DNA from 4 places in the Streptomyces sp. NPDC058308 genome. Region 2 is predicted to be linked to each of the others. Evidence: riboswitches for the same ligand, from Rfam matches in the RefSeq annotation. Region 2 holds a riboswitch; each other region holds the start of a gene.
What was found. Region 2 has a riboswitch for cyclic di-AMP ahead of ACFVYL_RS36805 (M23 family metallopeptidase). Riboswitches for the same ligand answer to the same signal wherever they lie in the genome.

Region 1: another riboswitch for cyclic di-AMP. It lies ahead of ACFVYL_RS28070 (C40 family peptidase); the one in region 2 lies ahead of ACFVYL_RS36805 (M23 family metallopeptidase).
Region 3: another riboswitch for cyclic di-AMP. It lies ahead of ACFVYL_RS20060 (transglycosylase family protein); the one in region 2 lies ahead of ACFVYL_RS36805 (M23 family metallopeptidase).
Region 4: another riboswitch for cyclic di-AMP. It lies ahead of ACFVYL_RS26910 (NlpC/P60 family protein); the one in region 2 lies ahead of ACFVYL_RS36805 (M23 family metallopeptidase).

What each region holds. Positions count from the first base shown of each region.
Region 1 covers NZ_JBHVZA010000023.1:139,867-144,997, forward strand. Annotated here, with positions in the region: gene ACFVYL_RS28050 (8-amino-7-oxononanoate synthase) at 25-1,242, shown strand; gene ACFVYL_RS28055 (DUF397 domain-containing protein) at 1,277-1,420, opposite strand; gene ACFVYL_RS28060 (helix-turn-helix domain-containing protein) at 1,511-2,374, opposite strand; gene ACFVYL_RS28065 (ATP-binding protein) at 2,647-3,099, shown strand; gene ACFVYL_RS28070 (C40 family peptidase) at 3,159-3,632, opposite strand; cyclic di-AMP (ydaO/yuaA leader) riboswitch at 3,636-3,812, opposite strand; gene ACFVYL_RS28075 (hypothetical protein) at 4,170-4,478, opposite strand; gene ACFVYL_RS28080 (ATP-dependent Clp protease proteolytic subunit) at 4,486-5,121, opposite strand.
Region 2 covers NZ_JBHVZA010000052.1:7,196-12,326, forward strand. Annotated here, with positions in the region: gene ACFVYL_RS36790 (GNAT family N-acetyltransferase) at 1-453, opposite strand, end outside; gene ACFVYL_RS36795 (HPr family phosphocarrier protein) at 606-887, shown strand; gene ACFVYL_RS36800 (GntR family transcriptional regulator) at 1,090-1,782, opposite strand; gene ACFVYL_RS36805 (M23 family metallopeptidase) at 1,993-2,796, opposite strand; cyclic di-AMP (ydaO/yuaA leader) riboswitch at 2,809-2,971, opposite strand; gene ACFVYL_RS36810 (M16 family metallopeptidase) at 3,168-4,553, opposite strand; gene ACFVYL_RS36815 (M16 family metallopeptidase) at 4,550-5,131, opposite strand, start outside.
Region 3 covers NZ_JBHVZA010000014.1:20,455-25,585, forward strand. Annotated here, with positions in the region: gene eno (phosphopyruvate hydratase) at 1-600, opposite strand, end outside; gene ACFVYL_RS20060 (transglycosylase family protein) at 954-1,676, opposite strand; cyclic di-AMP (ydaO/yuaA leader) riboswitch at 1,680-1,882, opposite strand; gene ACFVYL_RS20065 (transglycosylase family protein) at 2,077-3,168, opposite strand; gene ACFVYL_RS20070 (cytochrome P450) at 3,308-4,645, opposite strand; gene ACFVYL_RS20075 (sel1 repeat family protein) at 4,684-5,131, opposite strand, start outside.
Region 4 covers NZ_JBHVZA010000022.1:29,700-34,830, reverse strand. Annotated here, with positions in the region: gene pcrA (DNA helicase PcrA) at 1-1,763, opposite strand, end outside; cyclic di-AMP (ydaO/yuaA leader) riboswitch at 2,006-2,162, shown strand; gene ACFVYL_RS26910 (NlpC/P60 family protein) at 2,170-3,414, shown strand; gene ACFVYL_RS26905 (hypothetical protein) at 3,509-3,862, opposite strand; gene ACFVYL_RS26900 (NlpC/P60 family protein) at 4,209-5,131, shown strand, end outside.

The DNA.
Region 1 (5,131 bases), on a different contig from region 2:
GGCACGGCGGCTAAGGTCTGTGCAATGTCTACAAACAGGCACCCCGTGACGAGCGCGTCCACCGCGCCGAGCCACGCGCCGGGCGGCGCATCCGGCGCCGAGCCGGGCGCGGCGTTCGGCTGGCTCGACGAACAGGCGCGGCTGCGCGCCGACGCCGGCCTCGTGCGCATCCTGCGGCCGCGCCCCGCCGACGCGGGCGCCCTCCTCGATCTGGCGGGAAACGACTACCTCGGCCTGACCCGGCACCCGGAGGTCACCGAGGGCGCGGCCGCCGCGGCCCGGCGCTGGGGCGGCGGCGCCACCGGATCCCGGCTCGTCACGGGCTCCACGGAGCTGCACGCGGAACTGGAGCGAGAGCTCGCCGAATTCTGCGGCTTCGAGGCGGCGCTCGTCTTCTCCTCCGGCTACGCGGCGAACCTCGCCGCCGTCACCGCACTCGCCCCCGGCGATTCGCTGATCGTCTCCGACGCGGGCAACCACGCGTCCCTGATCGACGGCTGCCGCCTCGCCCGCGCGGCGACGCAGGTGGTGCCGCACGCCGATCCCGAAGCGGTACGCAAGACGCTCGGCGCCCACGACGGCCCCGCCGTCCTGGTGTCCGACTCGGTGTTCTCGGTCGACGGGGACATGGCGCCGCTGGCCGAACTGGCCGCCGCCTGCCGCGAGTCCGGGGCCGGGCTGATCATCGACGACGCCCACGGGCTCGGCGTGCTCGGCGACGGCGGCCGGGGCGCACCGTACGCCGCGGGGCTCGCGGGCGCGCCCGACACCGTGGTCACCCTCACCCTCTCCAAGTCCCTCGGCAGCCAGGGCGGCGCCGTCCTCGGCCCGGCCAGGGTCATCGAGCACCTGGTGAACGCGGCCCGCACCTTCATCTTCGACACCGGCCTCGCACCCGCCGCGGCCGGCGCCGCGCTCGCCGCCCTGCGCCTGCTGCGCCGTGAGCCCGAACGCGCGGCCCGTGCCCGTGAGGTCGCGGCCGAGCTGCACCGGCGCCTCACGGCCGAAGGCCTCTGTGCGGTACGGCCCGACGCCGCCGTCGTCTCGGTGCGCGCCCCCTCACCGGAGCAGGCCGTCCGGTGGGCGGCCGACTGCCGGGCCGATGGCCTGGCCGTGGGCTGTTTCCGTCCGCCGTCGGTGCCGGACGGCATCTCACGGCTGCGGCTGACCGCCCGCGCGGATCTCACCGACGAGCAGATCGCCGGTGCCGTACGGGTGATCAGCCGCCGCGCACCTCGATGAGCCGCTCCGGGTCCGCATGGGGCCCGGGCCGCGCTCAGCGCAGGCTGTCGACGAACGTCTCCCAGGGGCCGGGGGAGATGAGCAGGGCGGGACCTGCGATGTTCTTCGAGTCACGCACGGCCCGCAGGCCGGTCGGCTGACCCGGGTCGAGGGTGGCGGTCTCGACACAGTTGTTCATTCCGTTGCTGTAGCTGCTGCGCTGCCACCGCGCACCTTGAAGCGTTGTGCTGGAAGGTACGTACCGAGGCATTGCGGTCATGGTGCCTCCTTACGCGCCGTCGCCTAGTCCGGCGATGAATACCGTTGATTCCTCGGGTGAAAGCGCCTGTACCTGAAGGGAGTTGAAGGCCTCCGTGTACGCCTGGAGGTCTTCTTTCCGTTCGAGGTAGAGGCTACTCGTCAAATGGTCGAGAACAACCACATCCAGATCAGCAATGTCCGGAAATGAAAAGATAACGAAAGAACCGATCAGGCCTGCATGCTCACCGGCGGCGAACGGCAGTACCTGAAGCCGGACATGAGGCAGAAGTGACACCTCCCGCAAGCGCGCCAACTGCCCCGCGAGAACCTGCGCCCCGCCCACCGGCCGCCGCAGCACCGCCTCGTCCATGACCACGCTCAGCCGCACCGGCGGATCCGCGCGCAGCACGTCCTGGCGGGCCAGACGCACCTCCACGAGCGCGTCGACCTGCTTCTCCGGCAGCCCGCCGAGCGCCGCCCGGGTCACCGCACGCGCGTACTCGGGGGTCTGCAGCAGACCCGGGACCACGGTGGTTTCGAGCGTGCGCACCCAACGCGCCTGCGACTCCAGGCTGATGAAGTCCCGGTAGGTGGCGGGCAACAGGTCGCGATACGCCTTCCACCAGTGATGACGCCCCGCACCGGGATCGTCGGCCCCCGCGAACGCGATGAGCAGCTCGCTGCGCCGGGAGTCCCGCACCTCGTACGCCGCGAGCAGCCGCCGCACGTCGGAGGCCTTCACGCCGCTGCGGCCCGTCTCGATCCGGCTCACTTTCGACTGGTGCCAGCCGAGCCTGGCGGCAGCCTCACTGCTGGTGAGACCCGCCTCGTTGCGCAGGGTGCGCAGTTCGGCGCCGAGCTGGCGGCGACGCACCGCGGGGCCGTACTGCATGCCCGTCTCCTTCCGGCCGGAGCCGTCGGATCTTCCGGCGGCGAGGCGGGGCAGTAGGCGAGATTAGAGGAAGTGCGAGTCCCTCGCCCAAATACGCTCTGCCGTAGCAGAGTTCACCGCATCGAGCGACAGATATATGCACATCTCGGTGGATCGCCACGCGTGCCCGGCCAAGGAGTGGCAGTCTGGCGCGAAGCACCAGTCCGGGACGGTCCTTGAGTCATCCGCCGCGAGTCGGGGACCGGTCCCGGTGGGAAAGGGACAACGTCGCCATGGCAGATCACCAGGAAGCCTCCGTCACCCTGCCGAGCGATCCTGCCTCGGTCCCCGCCGCCCGGAAGTACGTCTTGCGTGTGCTCTCCGAATGGGGCCTGCCCGGCGACGCCGAGGTGACCGACACGATCCGGCTCATCGTCTCCGAACTCGCCACGAATGCCGTGCAGCACACCCTGGGGCAGTCGCCCACGTTCACCGTCGACATCGAACTGGACCGGGACGAGCAGCTGCGCATCGGCGTCACCGACAGCCACCCGCGCTATCCCAAACGGCTTCCCGCGGCCGTCCAGCAGGACAACGGCCGCGGCCTGGTCATCATCCGCTGGCTGACCGCCGAGTGCGGCGGCAAGCTCTCGGTCAGCCCCACCGACGAAGGAGGCAAGACCGTGTGGATCGCGCTGCCCTGGCGGGCCCCCGTCCAGCGCAGACACCGCGACGCCGCCCACTGACCCGGGTGACGGAGCGGGTCAGTCGGCGGCCGAGCGCCCGAGGGCGCCGCGTGGCGGGGTCAGCGCACCCTCCCGTACCAGACGCTCTTGGACCAGATCTTCTCCAGGCGCACCACGGTGCCCCTCTTGGGGGCGTGCCAGATGCGGTTGCCGCCCGCGTAGATCCCCACGTGGTACACGTTCCGCCCGGAGTGGAAGAACACCAGGTCGCCGCGGGTGCGCTGGGACCTGGAGACGTGCTTGGTCTTGTTGTACTGCGCGGCGGCGGTGCGGGGCAGCTTCTTGCCCGTTCGCTTGAACGAGTAGAGCGTCAGGCCCGAGCAGTCGAACCGGTGGGGTCCGACCGCCCCGTAGCCGTACGGGGAGCCCTTCTTGGACGCCGCGATCTTGAGCGCCTTGGTCCCATGGGTTGCTGCCTCGGCCTCCGACGTGAGCCCGGGGGCCACGACGGTGCCGCCTACGACGGCGAGCGTGAGGACCGATGCGGCACCGGTCCTGCTGAGCAGCGACGGAACATGATTCAGCGCGGTCATGCGCAACCCTTCGTCAGCCGCCTGTGAAAGATGACCTGTCGGGTTCGGGCAGGCGAAGATGCCCGGCCGCGTCGTGCTCTGCGGCTTCACCCCAAGGGCGTCGCCCGGACTTTCCGGACGGGCCCGTCGTACCTGGGTCCTCCACTCCTGCCGTTGCACAGATGTCGACCGGTCATCCGGGTGGCGGCAGGACTCGGCGTCCGCCCGGACCGCCCCACCGCTGTGGCAGGGGCTTGTCGTCGAAAGGGATCTTGACCCGACATGGGTCCGAAAACCGAGCCGAAACGGCTTTTTGTGAGGCTCCTCACGACTGACCTGTTCAGGTGGACACGGTCGAATTGGACCTCTCGGTGGGTGGTCTGACGACGGCTCGACCAGCAGCGGAATGTCAAATTCCAGACCTGCTGTACTCGCTGGACGCAAGTTCAGAACGTGCGGCGAAGGATGTTCGAATACGCCGTCCGTGGTAGCCCGACTGGTCCGTTTCGAAGCGGGCCGGGACGTTTCGGCGTCAGCGGGCGGCCGGTTGACGGGCGCTCAGCCGCCCGGCGGAGGCGGGAGGGCGATCCGTCCTGCACGCCGTTCACCGTCGAGGACGCGCAGGGCCCGGGCGAGCGTGGGCGCGTGCACCTCACTCTCGCCCCGCTGGTGCATGACGGCGAGTGCGTCCCGCAGGGCGGTCGCACGGCCGACCAGCGCCTGAGCGGCACGGAGGCCGCCGTAGGTGTGCTCGGCGCGGGCCGGGTTGATCCGGCCGAGGAGGTCGACGACCTCGAGATAGCGGTCGATCAACTCCGCCTCGGCGCGGGTCAGGGCGGGCAGGGGCGGAAGCTCCGGCGGCAGCATCGGCAGGTCACCTCGCGTCCCGCTCGGCGAGCGAGCTCTTGCGGTTCGCGATGATCCGGTCCACGAGCCCGTACTCCACGGCGGACCGGGCGTCGAAGATTTTGTCCCGCTCGATGTCCGCGCTGATCCGGCCCGGGGCCTGCCTCGTGTGCCGTACGAGCAGCTGCTCCAACAGCCGCCGGGTGCGCAGGATTTCGTCGGTCTGGATCGCGAGGTCGGTCGCCTGGCCGTGGATCGGTTCGGAGACCGCGGGCTGGTGGATCAGTACGCGGGCGCCCGGCAGAGCGAACCGTTTGCCGGGTGTGCCGGCGGCGAGCAGGACGGCGGCCTCCGCCGCGGCCTGCCCCAGGCAGGTCGTCTCCACGTCGCAACTGACGAACCGCATCGTGTCGTAGATGGCGGTCATCGCGCTGAACGAGCCGCCGGGGGAGTTGATGTACAGCGAGATGTCGCGGTCCGGCGCCTGGTACTCAAGGTGCATGAACTGCGCCATCACGTCGTTCGCCGAGGTGGCGTCGACGGGGGTGCCGAGAAAGATGATCCGCTCTTCCAGGAGCTTGGAGTACGGGTCCATGGTCCGCGTCCCCGAGCTGGTGCGTTCGGTGAACTCGGGCAGGACGTAGCGGGCGGACGGACGGTTCATGGCGCGCCTC
Region 2 (5,131 bases):
CGCGAACCGGCGGATGCCGCGCTCCCTGGCGACGGCCGCGATGTGTTCCAGAAGGGTGGAGGCGACGCCGCGGCCCTGGTGGGCGTCCTGGACGAGAAAGGCGACCTCGGCCTCGTCCGCCGGGGCGCTGGCGGCCATGCCGCGCTCGTCGATGCGGTCGAAGCGCACGGTGGCGATGAACTCGCCGCCCACCGTGGCCGCCAGCCCCACCCGGTCCACTTGGTCGTGGTGGGTGAAACGGTGCACGTCCTTGGCGGACAGGCGCGGGTAGGGCGCGAAGAAGCGGTAGTACTTCGACTCGTCCGACACCTGTTCGTAGAAGCTGACCAGGCGGTCCGCGTCCTCGGCCGTGATCGGCCTGATCCGGGCGGTACCTCCGTCGCGCAGCACCACATCGGCTTCCCAGTGGGCGGGGTAGTCGTGCCGATCCTGCCGATCCGACGCGGTCTGCATGGGGCCAGGGTACGGGTCGCGCGGCCGCCGGGGCCGGGGCAGGCTAGGACAGGTCGAGGGCGAGCGGGGCGGACACCTGTCCGACGGAGCACTCGTGACGGCATGAGACACTGGTCTAGACAAGTGTGAGACACCTGGAAGGGCAGCAACACATGGCTGAGCGCCGCGTCAACGTCGGCTGGGCCGAGGGCCTTCACGCCCGACCCGCCTCCATCTTCGTCCGCGCGGCCACGGCCGCCGGCGTCCCCGTGACGATCGCCAAGGCCGACGGCAACCCGGTCAACGCCGCCTCGATGCTCGCGGTGCTCGGTCTGGGCGCCCAGGGCGGCGAGGAGATCGTGCTCGCCTCCGACGCCGAGGGCGCGGACGCCGCCCTCGACCGTCTGGCGAAGCTGGTCTCGGAGGGGCTCGAGGAGCTTCCGGAGACGGTCTAGGACACATTCGTGGAAAACGGCGATGGGGTCACCCGGAATTCCGGGTGACCCCATCGCCGTTTGCGTGGACGACTCCGCCGACTCCGCTGATTTCGCGCTGACGCCTCGCCGAAGTTCTCGCGCAAAAAATTGAGGGAGCACACGGCAAACGCTCAACAAATAAGGGACAAGAAATGTCTCTCCTTTGTATACGGCGCCTCCGTTAATTCTGGAGGCTGACCGTGTTTACGGCATGTTGCGAATCCCTCACCCGGCCGCGACCGGGCCGCCCGGCATGGCGCGGCCGGTACGCGGCCGTCGCGCGCGCGGCGTGCGCGGCGGTGAGCGCCCTGGCCCGCTCCGCGTCCCGGCGGGCCACCGCGTCGACGATCGCCGCGTGCTCGGCCCAGGAGTCGGCCGGCGCCGCCGGGCTGTCGACGACGTACATCCAGGCGGCCTTGTGCCGCAGTTGGATGAGCAGGGCGCTGAGGCCCGGGTTGCCGGACGCCTGGGCGAGCGTCTCGTGGAACCAGCCACCCAGGGGCCGCAGATCCTCCCCCCGGCCGTTCCTGGCGCGTTCCTGGCCCAGCCTGACCAGTCCGCGCAGGACCTTGAGGTGCGCGTCCGTGCGGCGCTGCGCGGCGCGTGCCGCGGCGAGCGGTTCGAGGAGCGTCCGCACCTCCAGGAGATCCGCGGCCTCCTGCTCCGTGGGCTCGGCCACGCACGCGCCCGCGTGCCTGCGGGTGACGACGAACCCCTCGGCCTCCAGGGTGCGCAGGGCCTCGCGCACGGGGACGCGGGAGACGCCGTACCGGCGCGCGAGGACTTCCTCGGCGAGCCGACTGCCCCTTTCGTGCACGCCGGCGACGATGTCGTCCCGTATGGCCGTGCATACCGAATGGGCGGGAACACGCATGACCCGGACCTCCGCCTTCATCCCCGCACAATCGCGGTCGACCGACGCTCGTCCGGTGACTCTATTGCAGAGAGCCGCAATTTCCGACGGCGGGCCGGAATCCATGGATATCTTTTGGCCAATTGCGGCGGGTGCGAGCGGCGGCAATGCCGAAAGCCCCGGCTCGCCAGGAGCCGGGGCTTTCGGTGGAGTGCTGCGGGGCCGCGTGCGTCAGACGTTGACGCCGTGCGAGCGGAGGTATGCGATCGGGTCGATGTCCGAGCCGTACTCCTCGCCGGTGCGGGCCTCGAAGTGGAGGTGCGGGCCGCTGGAGTTGCCGGTGGAGCCGGAGAGGCCGATCTGCTGGCCCGGGGTGACCGTCTGGCCGACGGTGACGCCGAGGGACGACATGTGGCCGTACTGGGTGTACGTGCCGTCGTTCATCTTGATGACCACGTTGTTGCCGTACGCCCCTCCCCAGCCGGCCTCGACGACGGTGCCGGAGCCGACCGCGTGGACGGAGGTGCCGGACGCGGCGTGGAAGTCGATGCCGGTGTGGCTGCCGGAGGACCACATGGCGCCGCCGGTCTGGTAGCCCGTGGAGACGTAGGAGCCATCGACCGGGGCCACGTAGGTGTTCAGGCGCTTGCGCTCGGCCTCGCGGGCGGCGCGCTCCTTGGCCTCGCGCTCCTTCTTGGCCTTCGCCTTCGCCTCGGCCTCGGCCTTGCGCTTCTCCTCCGCGGCCTTCTTCTTGGCGGCCTCTTCGGCCTTCTTCGCGGCAGCAGCGTCGTCGGCGGCCTGGCGCTGGGCGGCGGCCTGCTCGCCGATGTTCTCGGCGAGCGAGTCGCCGACGGATATCGCCTGGGTGAGGCCGGTGTGTTCGACGGCCGCTTCGTCGGCGGCGGCGAGCGCCGGAGCCGCGAGGCCTCCGATGACACCGGTGGTGGTGAGCGCCGCGACACCCGCGACGTTCGCGGTGGTCCGCGTGAGGCGGCTCGGACGACGGTGCTTCCCGGTGGCACGGGTGAACGCCATGTGGCGGGTGATCCTTTCCTTCCCTCTCGCCTACCGGGTTAGCTGACGGGTTCGGAGCAGGAAGGTCTCCTACGGGCTCCTCGCCTCACGGCAAGGTGCCCGATTCACCCCAGGGGACGTGTGGGTCCCCGGCTCCCCTGGCTCGCACCGTACGGGGACTCGGCGATGACTGTCCGGTGCCGCGGGTGCGGCGTACTGCGCGACGAACAGCCGGACCGACGCTAAACGGGGCCTCTTTCGTTCGACAAACAGAACGCGGCTTTTGTAGCGCACGCCACAGAGCAGACAGGCAACCTCCATAGCAATTCGGACATATGAGGACCCCAGCGGCCGAAGTGGCCACTGGGGTCCTCTTATGTCCTGACTGTCACTCAGCCCGTGACCACGCTCACGTCACCGATCCCGAGCGCCCTGACGGGCTCCTCGATCTGCGCGGCGTCCCCGACGAGGACCGTCACCAGGCGGTCCTCCGGGAAGGCGTTCACGACGGCGGCAGTGGCCTCCACGGTGCCGGTGGCGGCCAGCCGCCGGTACAGCTGCGCCTGGAAGTCGTCCGGCAGGTTCTGCTCGACCTGGTCGGCGAGGGTGGCTGCTACGGAGGCGGCCATCTCGTACTTGAGCGGGGCCACGCCCACCAGGTTCTGCACGGCCACATCGCGCTCGGCGTCGGTCAGGCCCTCGGCGGCGAGGGTGCGCAGGACCTTCCAGAGGTCGCCGAGTGCCGGGCCGGTGGACTCGGTGTCCACGGAGCCGCTGATGGCGAGCATCGCGGCGCCCGTGCCGTCCGGCGCCGAGCGAAGCACCTGGCTGAACGCCCGCACTCCGTAGGTGTATCCCTTCTCCTCCCGCAGGACGCGGTCGAGGCGGGAGGTGAGGGTGCCGCCCAGGCAGTACGTGCCGAGGACCTGGGCCGGCCAGACGCGGTCGTGCCGGTCGGCGCCCACGCGGCCGATCAGCAGCTGCGTCTGGACCGCTCCGGGGCGGTCCACGATGACGACGCGGCCGCGGTCGTCGGCGGTCACCTGCGGCACCGGGCGCGGTTCGCCCGCGGAGCCGGTCCAGGCGCCGACGGTGTCCGCGAGGACGGCGTCCAGGTCGGTGCCGGTCAGGTCGCCGACGACGACGAGGGTGGCCGTGGCGGGCCGGACGTGCTTCTCGTAGAAGGCGCGCACCGCCGCCGAGTCGATGGCCGTGACCGTCGCCTCGGTGCCCTGGCGCGGCCGGGACATGCGCGAGGTGGCCGGGAAGAGCTGCCTGGAGAGCTCCTTGGCGGCGCGGCGCGCCGGGTTGGCGGCCTCGTGCGGGATCTCGTCCAGGCGGTTGCGTACGAGCCGTTCGACCTCGCTGTCCGCGAAGGCGGGGGCCCGCAGGGCGTCGGCGAGCAGGCCGAGCGCCTTGGGGAGCCGGGAGACCGGGACCTCCAGGGAGACCCGCACGCCCGGGTGGTCGGCGTGCGCGTCGAGCGTCGCGCCGCAGCGGTCGAGCTCGGCGGCGAACTCCTCGGCGGAGTGCTTGTCGGTGCCCTCGTTGAAGGCCCGCGCCATGATCGTGGCGACGCCGTCGAGGCCCTCGGGCTCGGCGTCCAGCGGCGCTTCGAGGTGGATCTCGACGGCGACGACCTGCTGGCCCGGGCGGTGGCACCGCAGCACGGTGAGGCCGTTGGGCAGCGTGCCGCGCTCGGGCGCCGGGAAGGCCCAGGGCTTGGCCGTGCCGGCCTGGGGCTGTGGATGGAACTGCATCGTCGCGGCCTCGGTCACTTCGCCGCCTCCTCTTCCTCGGCGTCCACGGCGTCCACGGCGTCCACGACGCCTGCTTCGCCCTCGTCGGCGACGGTCACGGGTTCGTACACGAGCACCGCGCGGTTGTCGGGGCGCAGGCGGGCCTTGGCGGCCTCCTGGACCTCCGCGGCGCTGACGTCGAGGACGCGCTGCACGGCGGTGAGGGCGAGCTGCGGGTCACCGAACAGGACGGCGTACCGGCACAGTTCGTCGGCGCGGCCCGCGACCGTGCCGAGCCGGTCGAGCCACTCTCGCTCCAGCTGGGCCTGGGCGCGCTCCATCTCCTCCGGAGTGGGGCCCTCCGCGGCGAAGCGGGCGAGCTCCTCGTCGACGGCGGCCTCAATGACGGGCACCTCGACGTCGCCCGACGTCTTCACGTCCAGCCAGCCGAGCGAGGGCGCCCCGGCCAGGCGCAGCAGGCCGAACCCGGCGGCGACCGCGGTGCGGTCACGGCGCACGAGGCGGTTGTAGAGCCGGGAGGACTCGCCACTGCCGAGGACGGTGAGGGCGATGTCGGCCGCGTCGCACGCGCGCGTGCCGTCCTCCGGGAGGCGGTA
Region 3 (5,131 bases), on a different contig from region 2:
GGTGGAGAGGCCCTTCTCCTTCAGCACCTTCTTGAGGGTGTGGTAGACCTCGGTGCCCCAGCGCAGGGCCTCGGAGAAGGACTCCGCGCCGATCGGGGCGATCATGAATTCCTGGATGTCGACGTTCGAGTCGGCGTGCGACCCGCCGTTCAGGATGTTCATCATCGGGACGGGCAGCAGGTGCGCGTTCGGGCCGCCGAGGTAGCGGAACAGCGGCAGGTCGCTGGCCTCGGAGGCGGCGTGCGCGACGGCGAGCGAGACGCCGAGGATGGCGTTGGCGCCGAGCGAGCCCTTGTTGTCGGTGGCGTCCAGGTCGAACATGGCCTGGTCGATCAGGCGCTGCTCGGTGGCGTCGTAGCCGACGAGCTCCGGGCCGATCTGCTCGATGACGGCGAGGACGGCCTTCTCGACACCCTTGCCCTGGTAACGGTTGGGGTCACCGTCACGGAGTTCGATGGCCTCGAAGGCACCGGTGGAGGCACCGGACGGAACGGCGGCACGACCGGTGCTGCCGTCGTCGAGGCCGACCTCGACCTCGACCGTGGGGTTGCCTCGGGAGTCCAGGATTTCCCGGGCTACGACGACGTCGATGGACGGCACGAGCATCTCCTTCTGGGAGTGTGACGCGAATACGCGAGGGAACAGACCGTTTCGGCCCTGCGTCTCCTGAGCCTAACCGGCTCCGGGGCTTCAGCCAGCCGACCGCCCGTCCCGTGGGACGGAGAAGCGGCCAAATCCCCCGGAAACAGGACGATGGGCCGCGTTTCTACTCGCTCGTAGCGAACAAGCCGGGCGGCCGGGCAGGCCAGGACCGCGGCATTCCGGCGGCGGACACGGGGGCGGACATGGCCCCGCCCCGGTGCGTACGGGGGATACGCGCACCGGGGCGGGGAGCCCGTGGGGACGGGGGCGGCCGTGCGTCCGCCGAGGCACGGCCGGGTGGAGCCGGGGCTTTAGCTGAGGTGCAGCTGCTGGCCCGGGTAGATCATGTCGGCGTTGTCGATGATGTCGCCGTTGAGCTTGTAGACCTTGTGCCAGCCGCCCTTGACGTGCTTCGCCTCGGCGATCTTGGACAGGGTGTCGCCCGTCTTGACCTTGTACTCGCCGTCGCCCTTCTTGACCGTCTTGCCGGTCGGGGTCTCGACGGTCTTCTTGCTCTCGGTCTGCGGCGCGGGCTGCGGCTTCGGAGCGGCCTGCTGCTGCTTCGGAGCGGCCTGCGGCTGCGTCTGCTGCGGCTTGGACTCCTGCTGCTGCGGGGCCTGCTGCGGGGCCTGCTGCTGCGAGCCGCCGCCGCTGTGGTTCGAGGCGCCCGAGAGGCCGACGCCACAGCTCGGCCAGGCACCCTTGCCCTGACCCGCGAGGACCTTCTCGCCGATCTCGATCTGCTGGGCCTTGGACGCCTTGTCGGCGGAGGGCGCGTACTTCGTGCCGCCGTACGCGGCCCAGGTGGACGGCGAGAACTGCAGACCGCCCTGGTAGCCGTTGCCGGTGTTGATCGACCAGTTGCCGCCCGCCTCGCACTGGGCGACGGCGTCCCACTCCTGGTCGGTGGCGGCGGAGGCCGAACCGGCGGCCATCAGCGGGGCGGCGACCGCGACACCGGTGACGCCGGCGAGCGTGGCGACCCGGGTGGCCTTGGACGGACGACGGTGCTTGCCCTTGCTGGAAAACAGCATGAGTGATCCCCTCACCGACGCCTGCGAGGTGAGCTGTCGGGTTCGGGCCGATGTGGTTGCCCGGCCGCGCTCCTCAGAGCGCGGCTTCACCCCTAGCCGTTCCCGTCCGTCTCGCGGCGCACAGCCTTCTCGCTGTGCGTCCCCTCAACGGACGGACCCGGCACAAACCTTGGGTCCCCCGCTCCTGCCTACGGCGCTCGAAGCGACGACTGTTCCCGTCCGGCCGTTGGCAGGATTCGGCGTACCGACCGGCGGGGCCCACCAGTGGCGAGCGGTGACGACGGTAATCACGTCTTCCACACAATTTCAAAGACGATCAGGGCTTCTGAGACTCATGTCTCACTCGCGCCAAAGCGGACATACGGCGTGAAGGCCCCGCCCGACTCTTCGTCAACTACCGTTACTTTTCGCCCAGATCGAGGCTCTGACCGGGGAGGATGAGGTCCGGGTCGTCGCCGACGGTCTTCTTGTTCTCGGTGTAGAGCTCGTGCCAGCCGCCCTCGACGTCGAGGTCGTCCGCGATGACCGAGAGACTGTCCCCGGAGCGCACCGTGTACGTCCCGTCGGCGACCGCGCCGGTGCGCTCCTCGCCGCGCGAGGCGTGCCGTCCGGGACGCCCTCCCGCACTCTCGTCCTCGTCCGCGCGGTCGCCTCGGTGGCGCCCCGCGGAGGAGCCCGATCCCTCGGAGGGTGCGGTCGCGTCCTCGGCGTCGGGCGAAGTGCCGTCCTTCTCCCCGGACTTGCCGGAGCCGGACGCGCCGTCGGCGTCACCCGCCCCGCCCTTGTGACCCTTGTCGCCCTTTTCACCCGACTCGTCGTGATTCTTGTCTCGCGCGTCGCCCGGGTCGCCGGAGGGCTTCTCCGGGTCCGCGGACGGGTCGTCGGAGGGATCGGCGGACGGATCGGCCGAGTTGGACGGGTCGGCGGACGGCTCGCCCTTCTCCGCGCCCTTGGAGTCGCCGGAGTCATCGGCGCTGCCGGAGTCCTTGGAGCCCTTGGAGTCCTTGGAGCCCTCGGGTTCGTCGTCGCCGGTCGAGCCCGACGGGTCGGACGGGGCGGACGGGTCGGACGGCTCCCCGGTGACGGGCGCGCCCGGGTCCACGTCGGCCGCGGCGCCGCCGTCGGTGAGCCCGGCGATCGGCGCGCAGCTCGGCCAGGCGGCGGTGCCCCGGTCGCCGAGGACCTTCTCGGCGACGGAGATCTGCTGGGACTTGGAGGCCTGGTCGGCGCTGGGCGCGTAGTCGAGGCCGCCGTGGCTCTCCCAGGTGTCCTGGGAGAGCTGGAGCCCTCCGTAATAACCGTTGCCGGGGTTCGCGCTCCACGCGCCGCCGCTCTCGCACTGGGCGAGCTTGTCCCACGTGTCGGTGGAGGCGGCGCTCGCGCTGGTGGCGGCGAGCAGTGGGATGGCGATGGCTGATCCGGTGACGCCTGCCGCGACGATGAGAGCCGGGGCCTGGCGGGGGCGTCGGTGACGACCTTGACCGGAGAGCATGCGGTTGCCTTTCAGGAGACTGCAGCGACGGCTGGGGCGCCCGGGGGCGCCCAAGTCGTCGTGAACGTAGCCGCAGTCGAACGCTTGTCACAAGTCGATGCAGCGGAGATCACGTGAACATCACAGTCGTGACGGCCCGTCAGCCCCCGGCCGGTGGCTGTGCGTTTGTGAACTTCACCGGCAGCGTCCGCAGTCCCCGCATGATCAGCCCGCCACGCCACCGCAAATCGGCCGGATCCGACGCGAGTTCCAGGTCGGGGAGGCGTCTGAGCAGCGTCGAGAGGGCGGTCTGCCCCTCCAGCCGGGCGAGCGGAGCACCGAGGCAGTAGTGGATTCCGTGCCCGTATCCGAGGTGCTGGTTGTCGCGGCGGGAAAGGTCCAGGGTGTCGGGCCGGTCGAAGCGGGCCGGATCGCGGTCGGCGGCGGCGAGCACGACGAGGACGGGGTCGCCCGCGGCGATGTCCTGCCCGCCGACGCGGACCGCCTCCGTCGCGAACCGCCAGGTGGCGAGCTCGACGGGCCCGTCGAAGCGCAGGAGTTCCTCGACGCCGGTCGCCAGGAGCCCGGTGTCGCCATCGGCCAGCGCCCGCTGCAGCCGCTCGCGCTGTTCGGGGTGGGTGAGCAGCGCGTACAGGCCGTTGCCGATGAGATTGACGGTGGTCTCGAAGCCTGCGAAGAGCAGGATGAAGGCCATGGCCGCCGCCTCGTTCTCGGTGAGGTGCTCGCCGTGGTCGGAGGCCTTGATGAGCCCGGAGATGAGGTCCTCGCCCGGGTCGAGGCGCTTCCTGTGGATGAGCTCGGCGAGATAGCCGCGCATCTTCTTCACCGACCGGGCCACACCGCCCCTGGGCCCGCCCCCGTGGCGGATCATCATGCCCGCCCAGTCCCGGAAGTCGTCCTGGTCCTCGCGGGGGACGCCGAGCAGGTCGCAGATGGCGTAGATGGGGAGGGGGAAGGCGAACTCGTGGATGAGGTCGGCCTCGCCCTCCGCCACGCCGTGCTTGTCGAGAAGCGCGTCGATGAGGGAGTCCGTCAGCTCCTGCACGCGCGGCGCGAATTCGGCCACCCGGCGCGGCGTGAACGCCTTCGCGACGAGCCGGCGCAGGCGGGTGTGGTCCGGCGGGTCGATGTTGAGCAGATGCGTCATCAGCTCGGCCTTGCGCTCGCCGGGGATGCCGGTCTTGCCCTTGGCGTGGGCGGGCTCGTCGTGGTGGGCCGGGTTCTTGCTGAGCCGCTGGTCCGCGAGGGCCTGCCGCGCGTCCGCGTACCGGGTGACGAGCCAGGCCTCCACGCCGCTGGGCAGCGTGGTGCGGTGCACCGGGGAGTTCTCGCGCAGCCAGGCGTACGCCGGGTAGGGGTCGGTGGCGAACTCCCAGGTGAAGAGTTCGGGCTGCGGGGGCGGGGGCGTCCCGGGGGCGGGCGTGGCTCCTGCGGACGTGGTTCCTGCGGGGCAGGGCGTGGGCGGCTGGTCGTGCATGCGGTCGACGGTATCCCCAGGGTGGGCGCCGCACGGACCTAGCCGGGGTCCATGCCGGCGTCCGGGCCGGCGTCCCGGATCGGGTCCTGTCCGGGTTCCTTGCCGGTCGGGCGGAGCAGGCCCCCCAGCCGCCGGGTGGCCGAGGCGTCGCCGTCGGCCGCGGCGATGCGGAAGTAGTGGACGGCGAGGTGCTGGTGGACCTGGCCGAGCAGGGCGGCCGCCCCGGCCTCGCCCGCGTCGGCGGCGGCCGTCAGGTGAGGGACCGCTTCCGGGTACGCGACGCGGGTGGCGAGGAGGTGGCCGAGGCGGCCGGCGGCGCGGGTGTTCCCGCGGGCCGCGGCCTCGCGGAACCAGTGCTCGGCGGTCTCCGTCTCCCCCTCGTCCTGGGCCAGCAGGCCGAGCCACGTCATGACGTGGGCGTCCCCGCCCTCGGCGCGGGGCGTCAGGGCCGCGCGGAAGGCGGCCACCAGGCCCTCCAGCTCGGCC
Region 4 (5,131 bases), on a different contig from region 2:
GCCACGGCGGCGAGTTCCTGAAGGTTCTCGATGCGCGTCTCGTCCTGGGGGTCGGTCGAGGCCTGCAGCTCGGCGAGGTAGCCGGTGCGTTCGAGCACGGCTTCCAGGACGACGGCCGGGCCCGCGCCGGACTCGACGACGGTCCGCAGCTCCTCCATGAGCGTGTTGAACCGCTTGACGGCGTTGGCCGACCGGGCCGCCATCCCGTAGGCCTCGTCGACGCGGCGCAGGGCCTGCGGGAAGGAGATCTTCTCGCGCTGCGAGAGCGCGTCGATCATCGCTTCCGCGCGGTCGCCGATGCCCCTCTTGGGGACGTTGAGAATGCGGCGCAGCGGGACGGCGTCCTCGGGGTTGGCGAGGACGCGCAGGTACGCGAGGACGTCGCGGACCTCCTTGCGCTCGTAGAAGCGGACGCCGCCGACGACCTTGTAGGGCAGGCCGACGCGGATGAAGATCTCTTCGAAGACACGGGACTGGGCGTTCGTCCGGTAGAAGATCGCCACGTCGCCGGCCTTGGCGTCGCCCGCGTCGGTGAGGCGGTCGATCTCGTCGGCGACGAACTGCGCCTCGTCGTGCTCGGTGTCCGCGACGTACCCGGTGATGCGCGCGCCCGCGCCCTGGTTGGTCCAGAGGTTCTTCGGGCGGCGGCTTTCGTTGCGCTCGATGACCGCGTTGGCGGCGGTCAGGATCGTCTGTGTGGAGCGGTAGTTCTGCTCCAGGAGGATCGTCGTCGCGTCGGTGTAGTCCTCCTCGAACTGGAGGATGTTACGGATCGTGGCGCCGCGGAACGCGTAGATCGACTGGTCCGCGTCACCCACCACACACAGCTCGGCGGGGTCGTCGTCCTCGCCTCCGGAGGGGCCGACCAGCTCGCGCACGAGTGCGTACTGGGCGTGGTTGGTGTCCTGGTACTCGTCGACCATGACGTGCCGGAAGCGGCGCCTGTAGTGCTCGGCTACGTCCGGGAAGGCACGAAGGAGGTGGACCGTCGTCATGATCAGGTCGTCGAAGTCCATCGCGTTCGCCTCGCGGAGGCGCGACTGGTACATGGCGTAGGCCTGGGCGAGGGTCTTCTCGAAACCGTCGGCGGCCTGACCTGCGAAGTCCTCCTCGTCGATCAGCTCGTTCTTCAGGTTCGAGATCTTGGCGCTGAAGGACTTCGGCGGGAACTTCTTCGGGTCGAGGTCCAGGTCACGGCAGACCAGGGCCATCAGACGCTTGGAGTCCGCGGCGTCGTAGATCGAGAAGGAGGACGTGAAGCCCAGCTTCTTGTACTCGCGGCGCAGGATGCGGACGCAGGCGCTGTGGAACGTCGACACCCACATCGCGTTCGCCCGCGGGCCCACGAGCTGCTCCACGCGCTCCTTCATCTCGCCCGCGGCCTTGTTCGTGAAGGTGATCGCGAGGATCTGGCCGGGGTGCACACCACGCTCGGCGAGCAGGTGCGCGATGCGGTGGGTCAGCACACGGGTCTTGCCGGAGCCGGCGCCGGCGACGATGAGCAGGGGGGATCCGGCGTGCACCACGGCCGCGCGCTGGTTCTCGTTCAGCCCGTCGAGGAGCGTCGCCGGGTCGATGACCGGGCGGGGGGCACCGTCGCGGTAGTGCGAGTCCCGGGTCATGGGCGCGTCGAACTTCCCGTCGAACAGGTCGTCCGGAATGGGCTCCGGAGCGCTGTCCTCGGGCGGCGGCGGGGGTGCTTCGTCCGTGGCCCGGGAGGGCTGCAGGTCCGCCAGGAAGCTGTCATCAAAGAGGCTGCTCATCGCCTCCCGAGTCTAGGCGGCCCCACTGACAACCCGCTGCGGGTTCCGGTCACCTCGTGCCTGCCCACGCCCTGCGCGTGGACGCTCACGCTCCGCATCCAGGTGGCATGGCCGCGTCGAGGCCGCGAAAAGTCACGAAAATGTATCGGGCATATCGAACATCAACCTTCACAGGGACCACACGAGTTGGCTAGCGTGCTCGGCGGGCCGCTCGTCCCCCCACCGGCGAACCCGCCGGGAACGGGTGGCCTCCGCCGAGTCCGACATGTTCGGAGCCGGGGACCCACCGAGAACTTGGGGTGAATCGGTCCCGTACGAAGTACGGGACCGTAGGGCAACCTTCCGGACCACCCGCCCGAACCCGACAGCTAACCCGGTAGGCGGTCTACGGAAGGAGTCGCCTCCCTTGGCGTCGCACCGCAAGCCGCGGACCCGGACAGCCGGAATTCGCACCTCCCCCGCCATCGGCATCACGACAGCGGCCCTCACCTCCGTCGCCCTCCTGTCGCAGAGCGCACAGGCAGCGCCCTCCGCTCCTACGAAGCCCAGCCTCGAAGAGGTCCAGAAGAAGGTCGACGAGCTCTACCAGCAGGCCGGTGTGGCCACGCAGAAGTACAACGCGGCCAAGGAGCGCACCGACAAGCAGCGCAAGAAGGTCGACCGCCTGCTCGACGACGTGGCCGAGCGCACCGACGAGCTGAACGAGGCGCGCAAGGAGCTCGGCTCGTTCGCCGCCGCGCAGTACCGCACCGGCGCCGTCTCCGAGACGGCCACGATGCTGCTCGCCGACGACCCGCAGGGCTACTTCGACCAGAACCACCTCGCGGGCCGGCTGACCACGCGCCAGAAGAAGGCGGTCGACGCCTACACGACGCAGCAGGCGTCGGCGACCAAGCAGCGCGCGAAGGCCGCGAAGAGCCTGGAGAACCTGAGCGATTCGCGGGACGACCTCAGGACGAGCAAGCAGACCGTCCAGAAGAAGCTGGGCGACGCGCGCGAGGTCCTTTCACAGCTGACGGCGCAGGAGAAGGCACGGCTCGCGGAGATCGAGCGGAAGAAGAAGCAGGAGGCCAGGCGCAAGGCCGAGAAGCTGGCCCGCGAGCAGGCCGCCGAGGCGGCGCGCACGCGCAAGGCGGAGGAGGCGGCCCAGCGGGAGAAGGAGCGGGAGCAGGGGCAGGGCTCCGGGTCCGGCTCCGGTTCTGATGCGGGGTCCGGCTCGGGCTCGGGTTCCGGCTCGGGCTCGGGCTCGGGCTCGGGCTCGGGCTCGGGCTCGGGCTCCGGGAGCACGGACGGCGGCTACGCCACCAAGGCTGCGAAGGTCATCGCCTTCGCGCAGGCCCAGATCGGCAAGCCGTACGTCTGGGGCGCCACCGGCCCTGACTCGTACGACTGCTCAGGGCTCACCCAGGACGCGTGGAAGGCCGCCGAGATCTCCCTGCCGCGCACCACGTGGGACCAGGTGAAGGTCGGCACGACCGTGAAGACCGCCGACGCCAAACCGGGTGACCTGGTGTTCTTCTACGACGACATCAGCCACGTGGGGATCTACATCGGCAACGGCAAGATGATCCACGCCCCGAAGCCGGGCGCGAACGTCCGCGTCGAGTCGATCTACTACATGCCGATCCACAGCGTGGTGCGCCCCGCGTAACCGTCGCACCCCATGCACCACAGCTCAGAAGCACACCTCATGAAAGTGGCCCTCCACGCGCGCGTGGAGGGCCACTTTCATGTGGGTGGGGTCATCAGGTCCACAGCACCGCGATGAAGATGTTCGCGACGGTCAGCAGGCCGACCGCGCCGAACAGACCCTTGTCGACCTTCTTCTCGTCCCGCTTCACATAGACCAGCGCGAGAATCACGATCAGCAGGGCCAGCTTGATGCCGATCTTGAGGTTGTTGACCGTGTTGTCGTCCGCCTGGTTGAGGCCCACCAGGACCACACCCGTGACGAGCATGGTCAGCGAGCCGTGCAGCATCGCGGGATTGAAACGGGCCGTGCCCTGGCCCATCTGCTTCATCTGGGTCAGGAAACCGCCCAGGAGCGAGCCGATGCCGATGATGTGGAGGCCGACGAAGAGATGGATGAGTAGGTCCATGAGGCCGGAGCCTAGCCGGGGTGCCCACCCCTCCCGGCCACCGCCCCCTTACCACCACGCCCCGCCAGGCACATCGCAATCGAGCCATCGGTCACGGCTGTACGCGAAGCAGCCGCCACCCCGTGATCGACACGGTCGGAGCCGGTCGTCGGGACGCCCACTTCCGCCAGTTGCGCACAATCCGTCACCAACCCGTGACGGCCAGGTTTAGCGTCCTCCACCAGGTGACCGGCTCCCCAACGCCGCCCGATCCGGGGCGGCCGTCGGACACCACCACCGAAAGACCCGGCGGCGGCCTGTTCCCCCTGTGCGGGCCGCCGCCGGACACCTTAAGGAGCCCCTCTTCGTGGCAGCGCACCGCAAGCCCAGACAGCGCTCGCTCAGCGGCAGCACGGTCCGTACGGCCGCCACCCTCGCCCTCGCGGGAGCCGCGTCCACGACCGCCTTCGACGGCACGGGACACGCCGACCCACAGCTCGGTCCCGCCGAGGTGAAGTCCAGGGTCGACGCGCTCTACCGCGAGGCGGAGACGGCCACCGAGAAGTACAACGGCGCGAAGGAGAAGACCGAGAAGGCCGAAAAATCACTCGGCGAGCTGCGCGACGAGGCCGCCCGCAAGACGGAGAAGCTCAACTCCGCCCGCGACAGCCTGGGTTCGTACGCCGCCGCGCAGTACCGCGCGGGCGGCATCGACCCCTCTTTACAACTCATGCTCTCCTCCGACCCCGGGCAGTTCCTGGACCGCGCGGAGCGCGCCGACCGGGCCGGCGGCCGTCAGTCCGTGGCCCTGCGCGACGTGCGCGCGCAGCTCCGGGAGATGGACCAGCTGCGGGGCGCGGCCGCCGACCGCCTGGCCACGCTCCGCGCCCGCCAGTCGGAGCTGCGCAAACACAAGAAGACCGTCACCACGAAACTCGGCGAGGCCAAGCGGCTGCTGTCCCGGCTCACCGCCGATCAGCGCGCTGAACTCGCCGCCCCGGACGACGAGCGCGGCGTCCGCGGCGACCTCGGCGACCTCGGCGACCTCGGCGACCGCGCTGCCCGCTCAAGCGCCCGCGGCGCCCCTCCGGATGCCGCCAAGGCCCCCAACGCCCGTGCCGCGTCCGCCGTCTCCTACGCGTACAAAGCGCTCGGCAGCCCGTACGTCTGGGGCGCCACCGGGCCGGACGCCTTCGACTGCTCAGGGCTCACCCAGGCCGCGTACCGCTCCGCGGGCGTCTCCCTGCCGCGCACCACCTACGCCCAGATCGCCACGGGCAAACGGGTCTC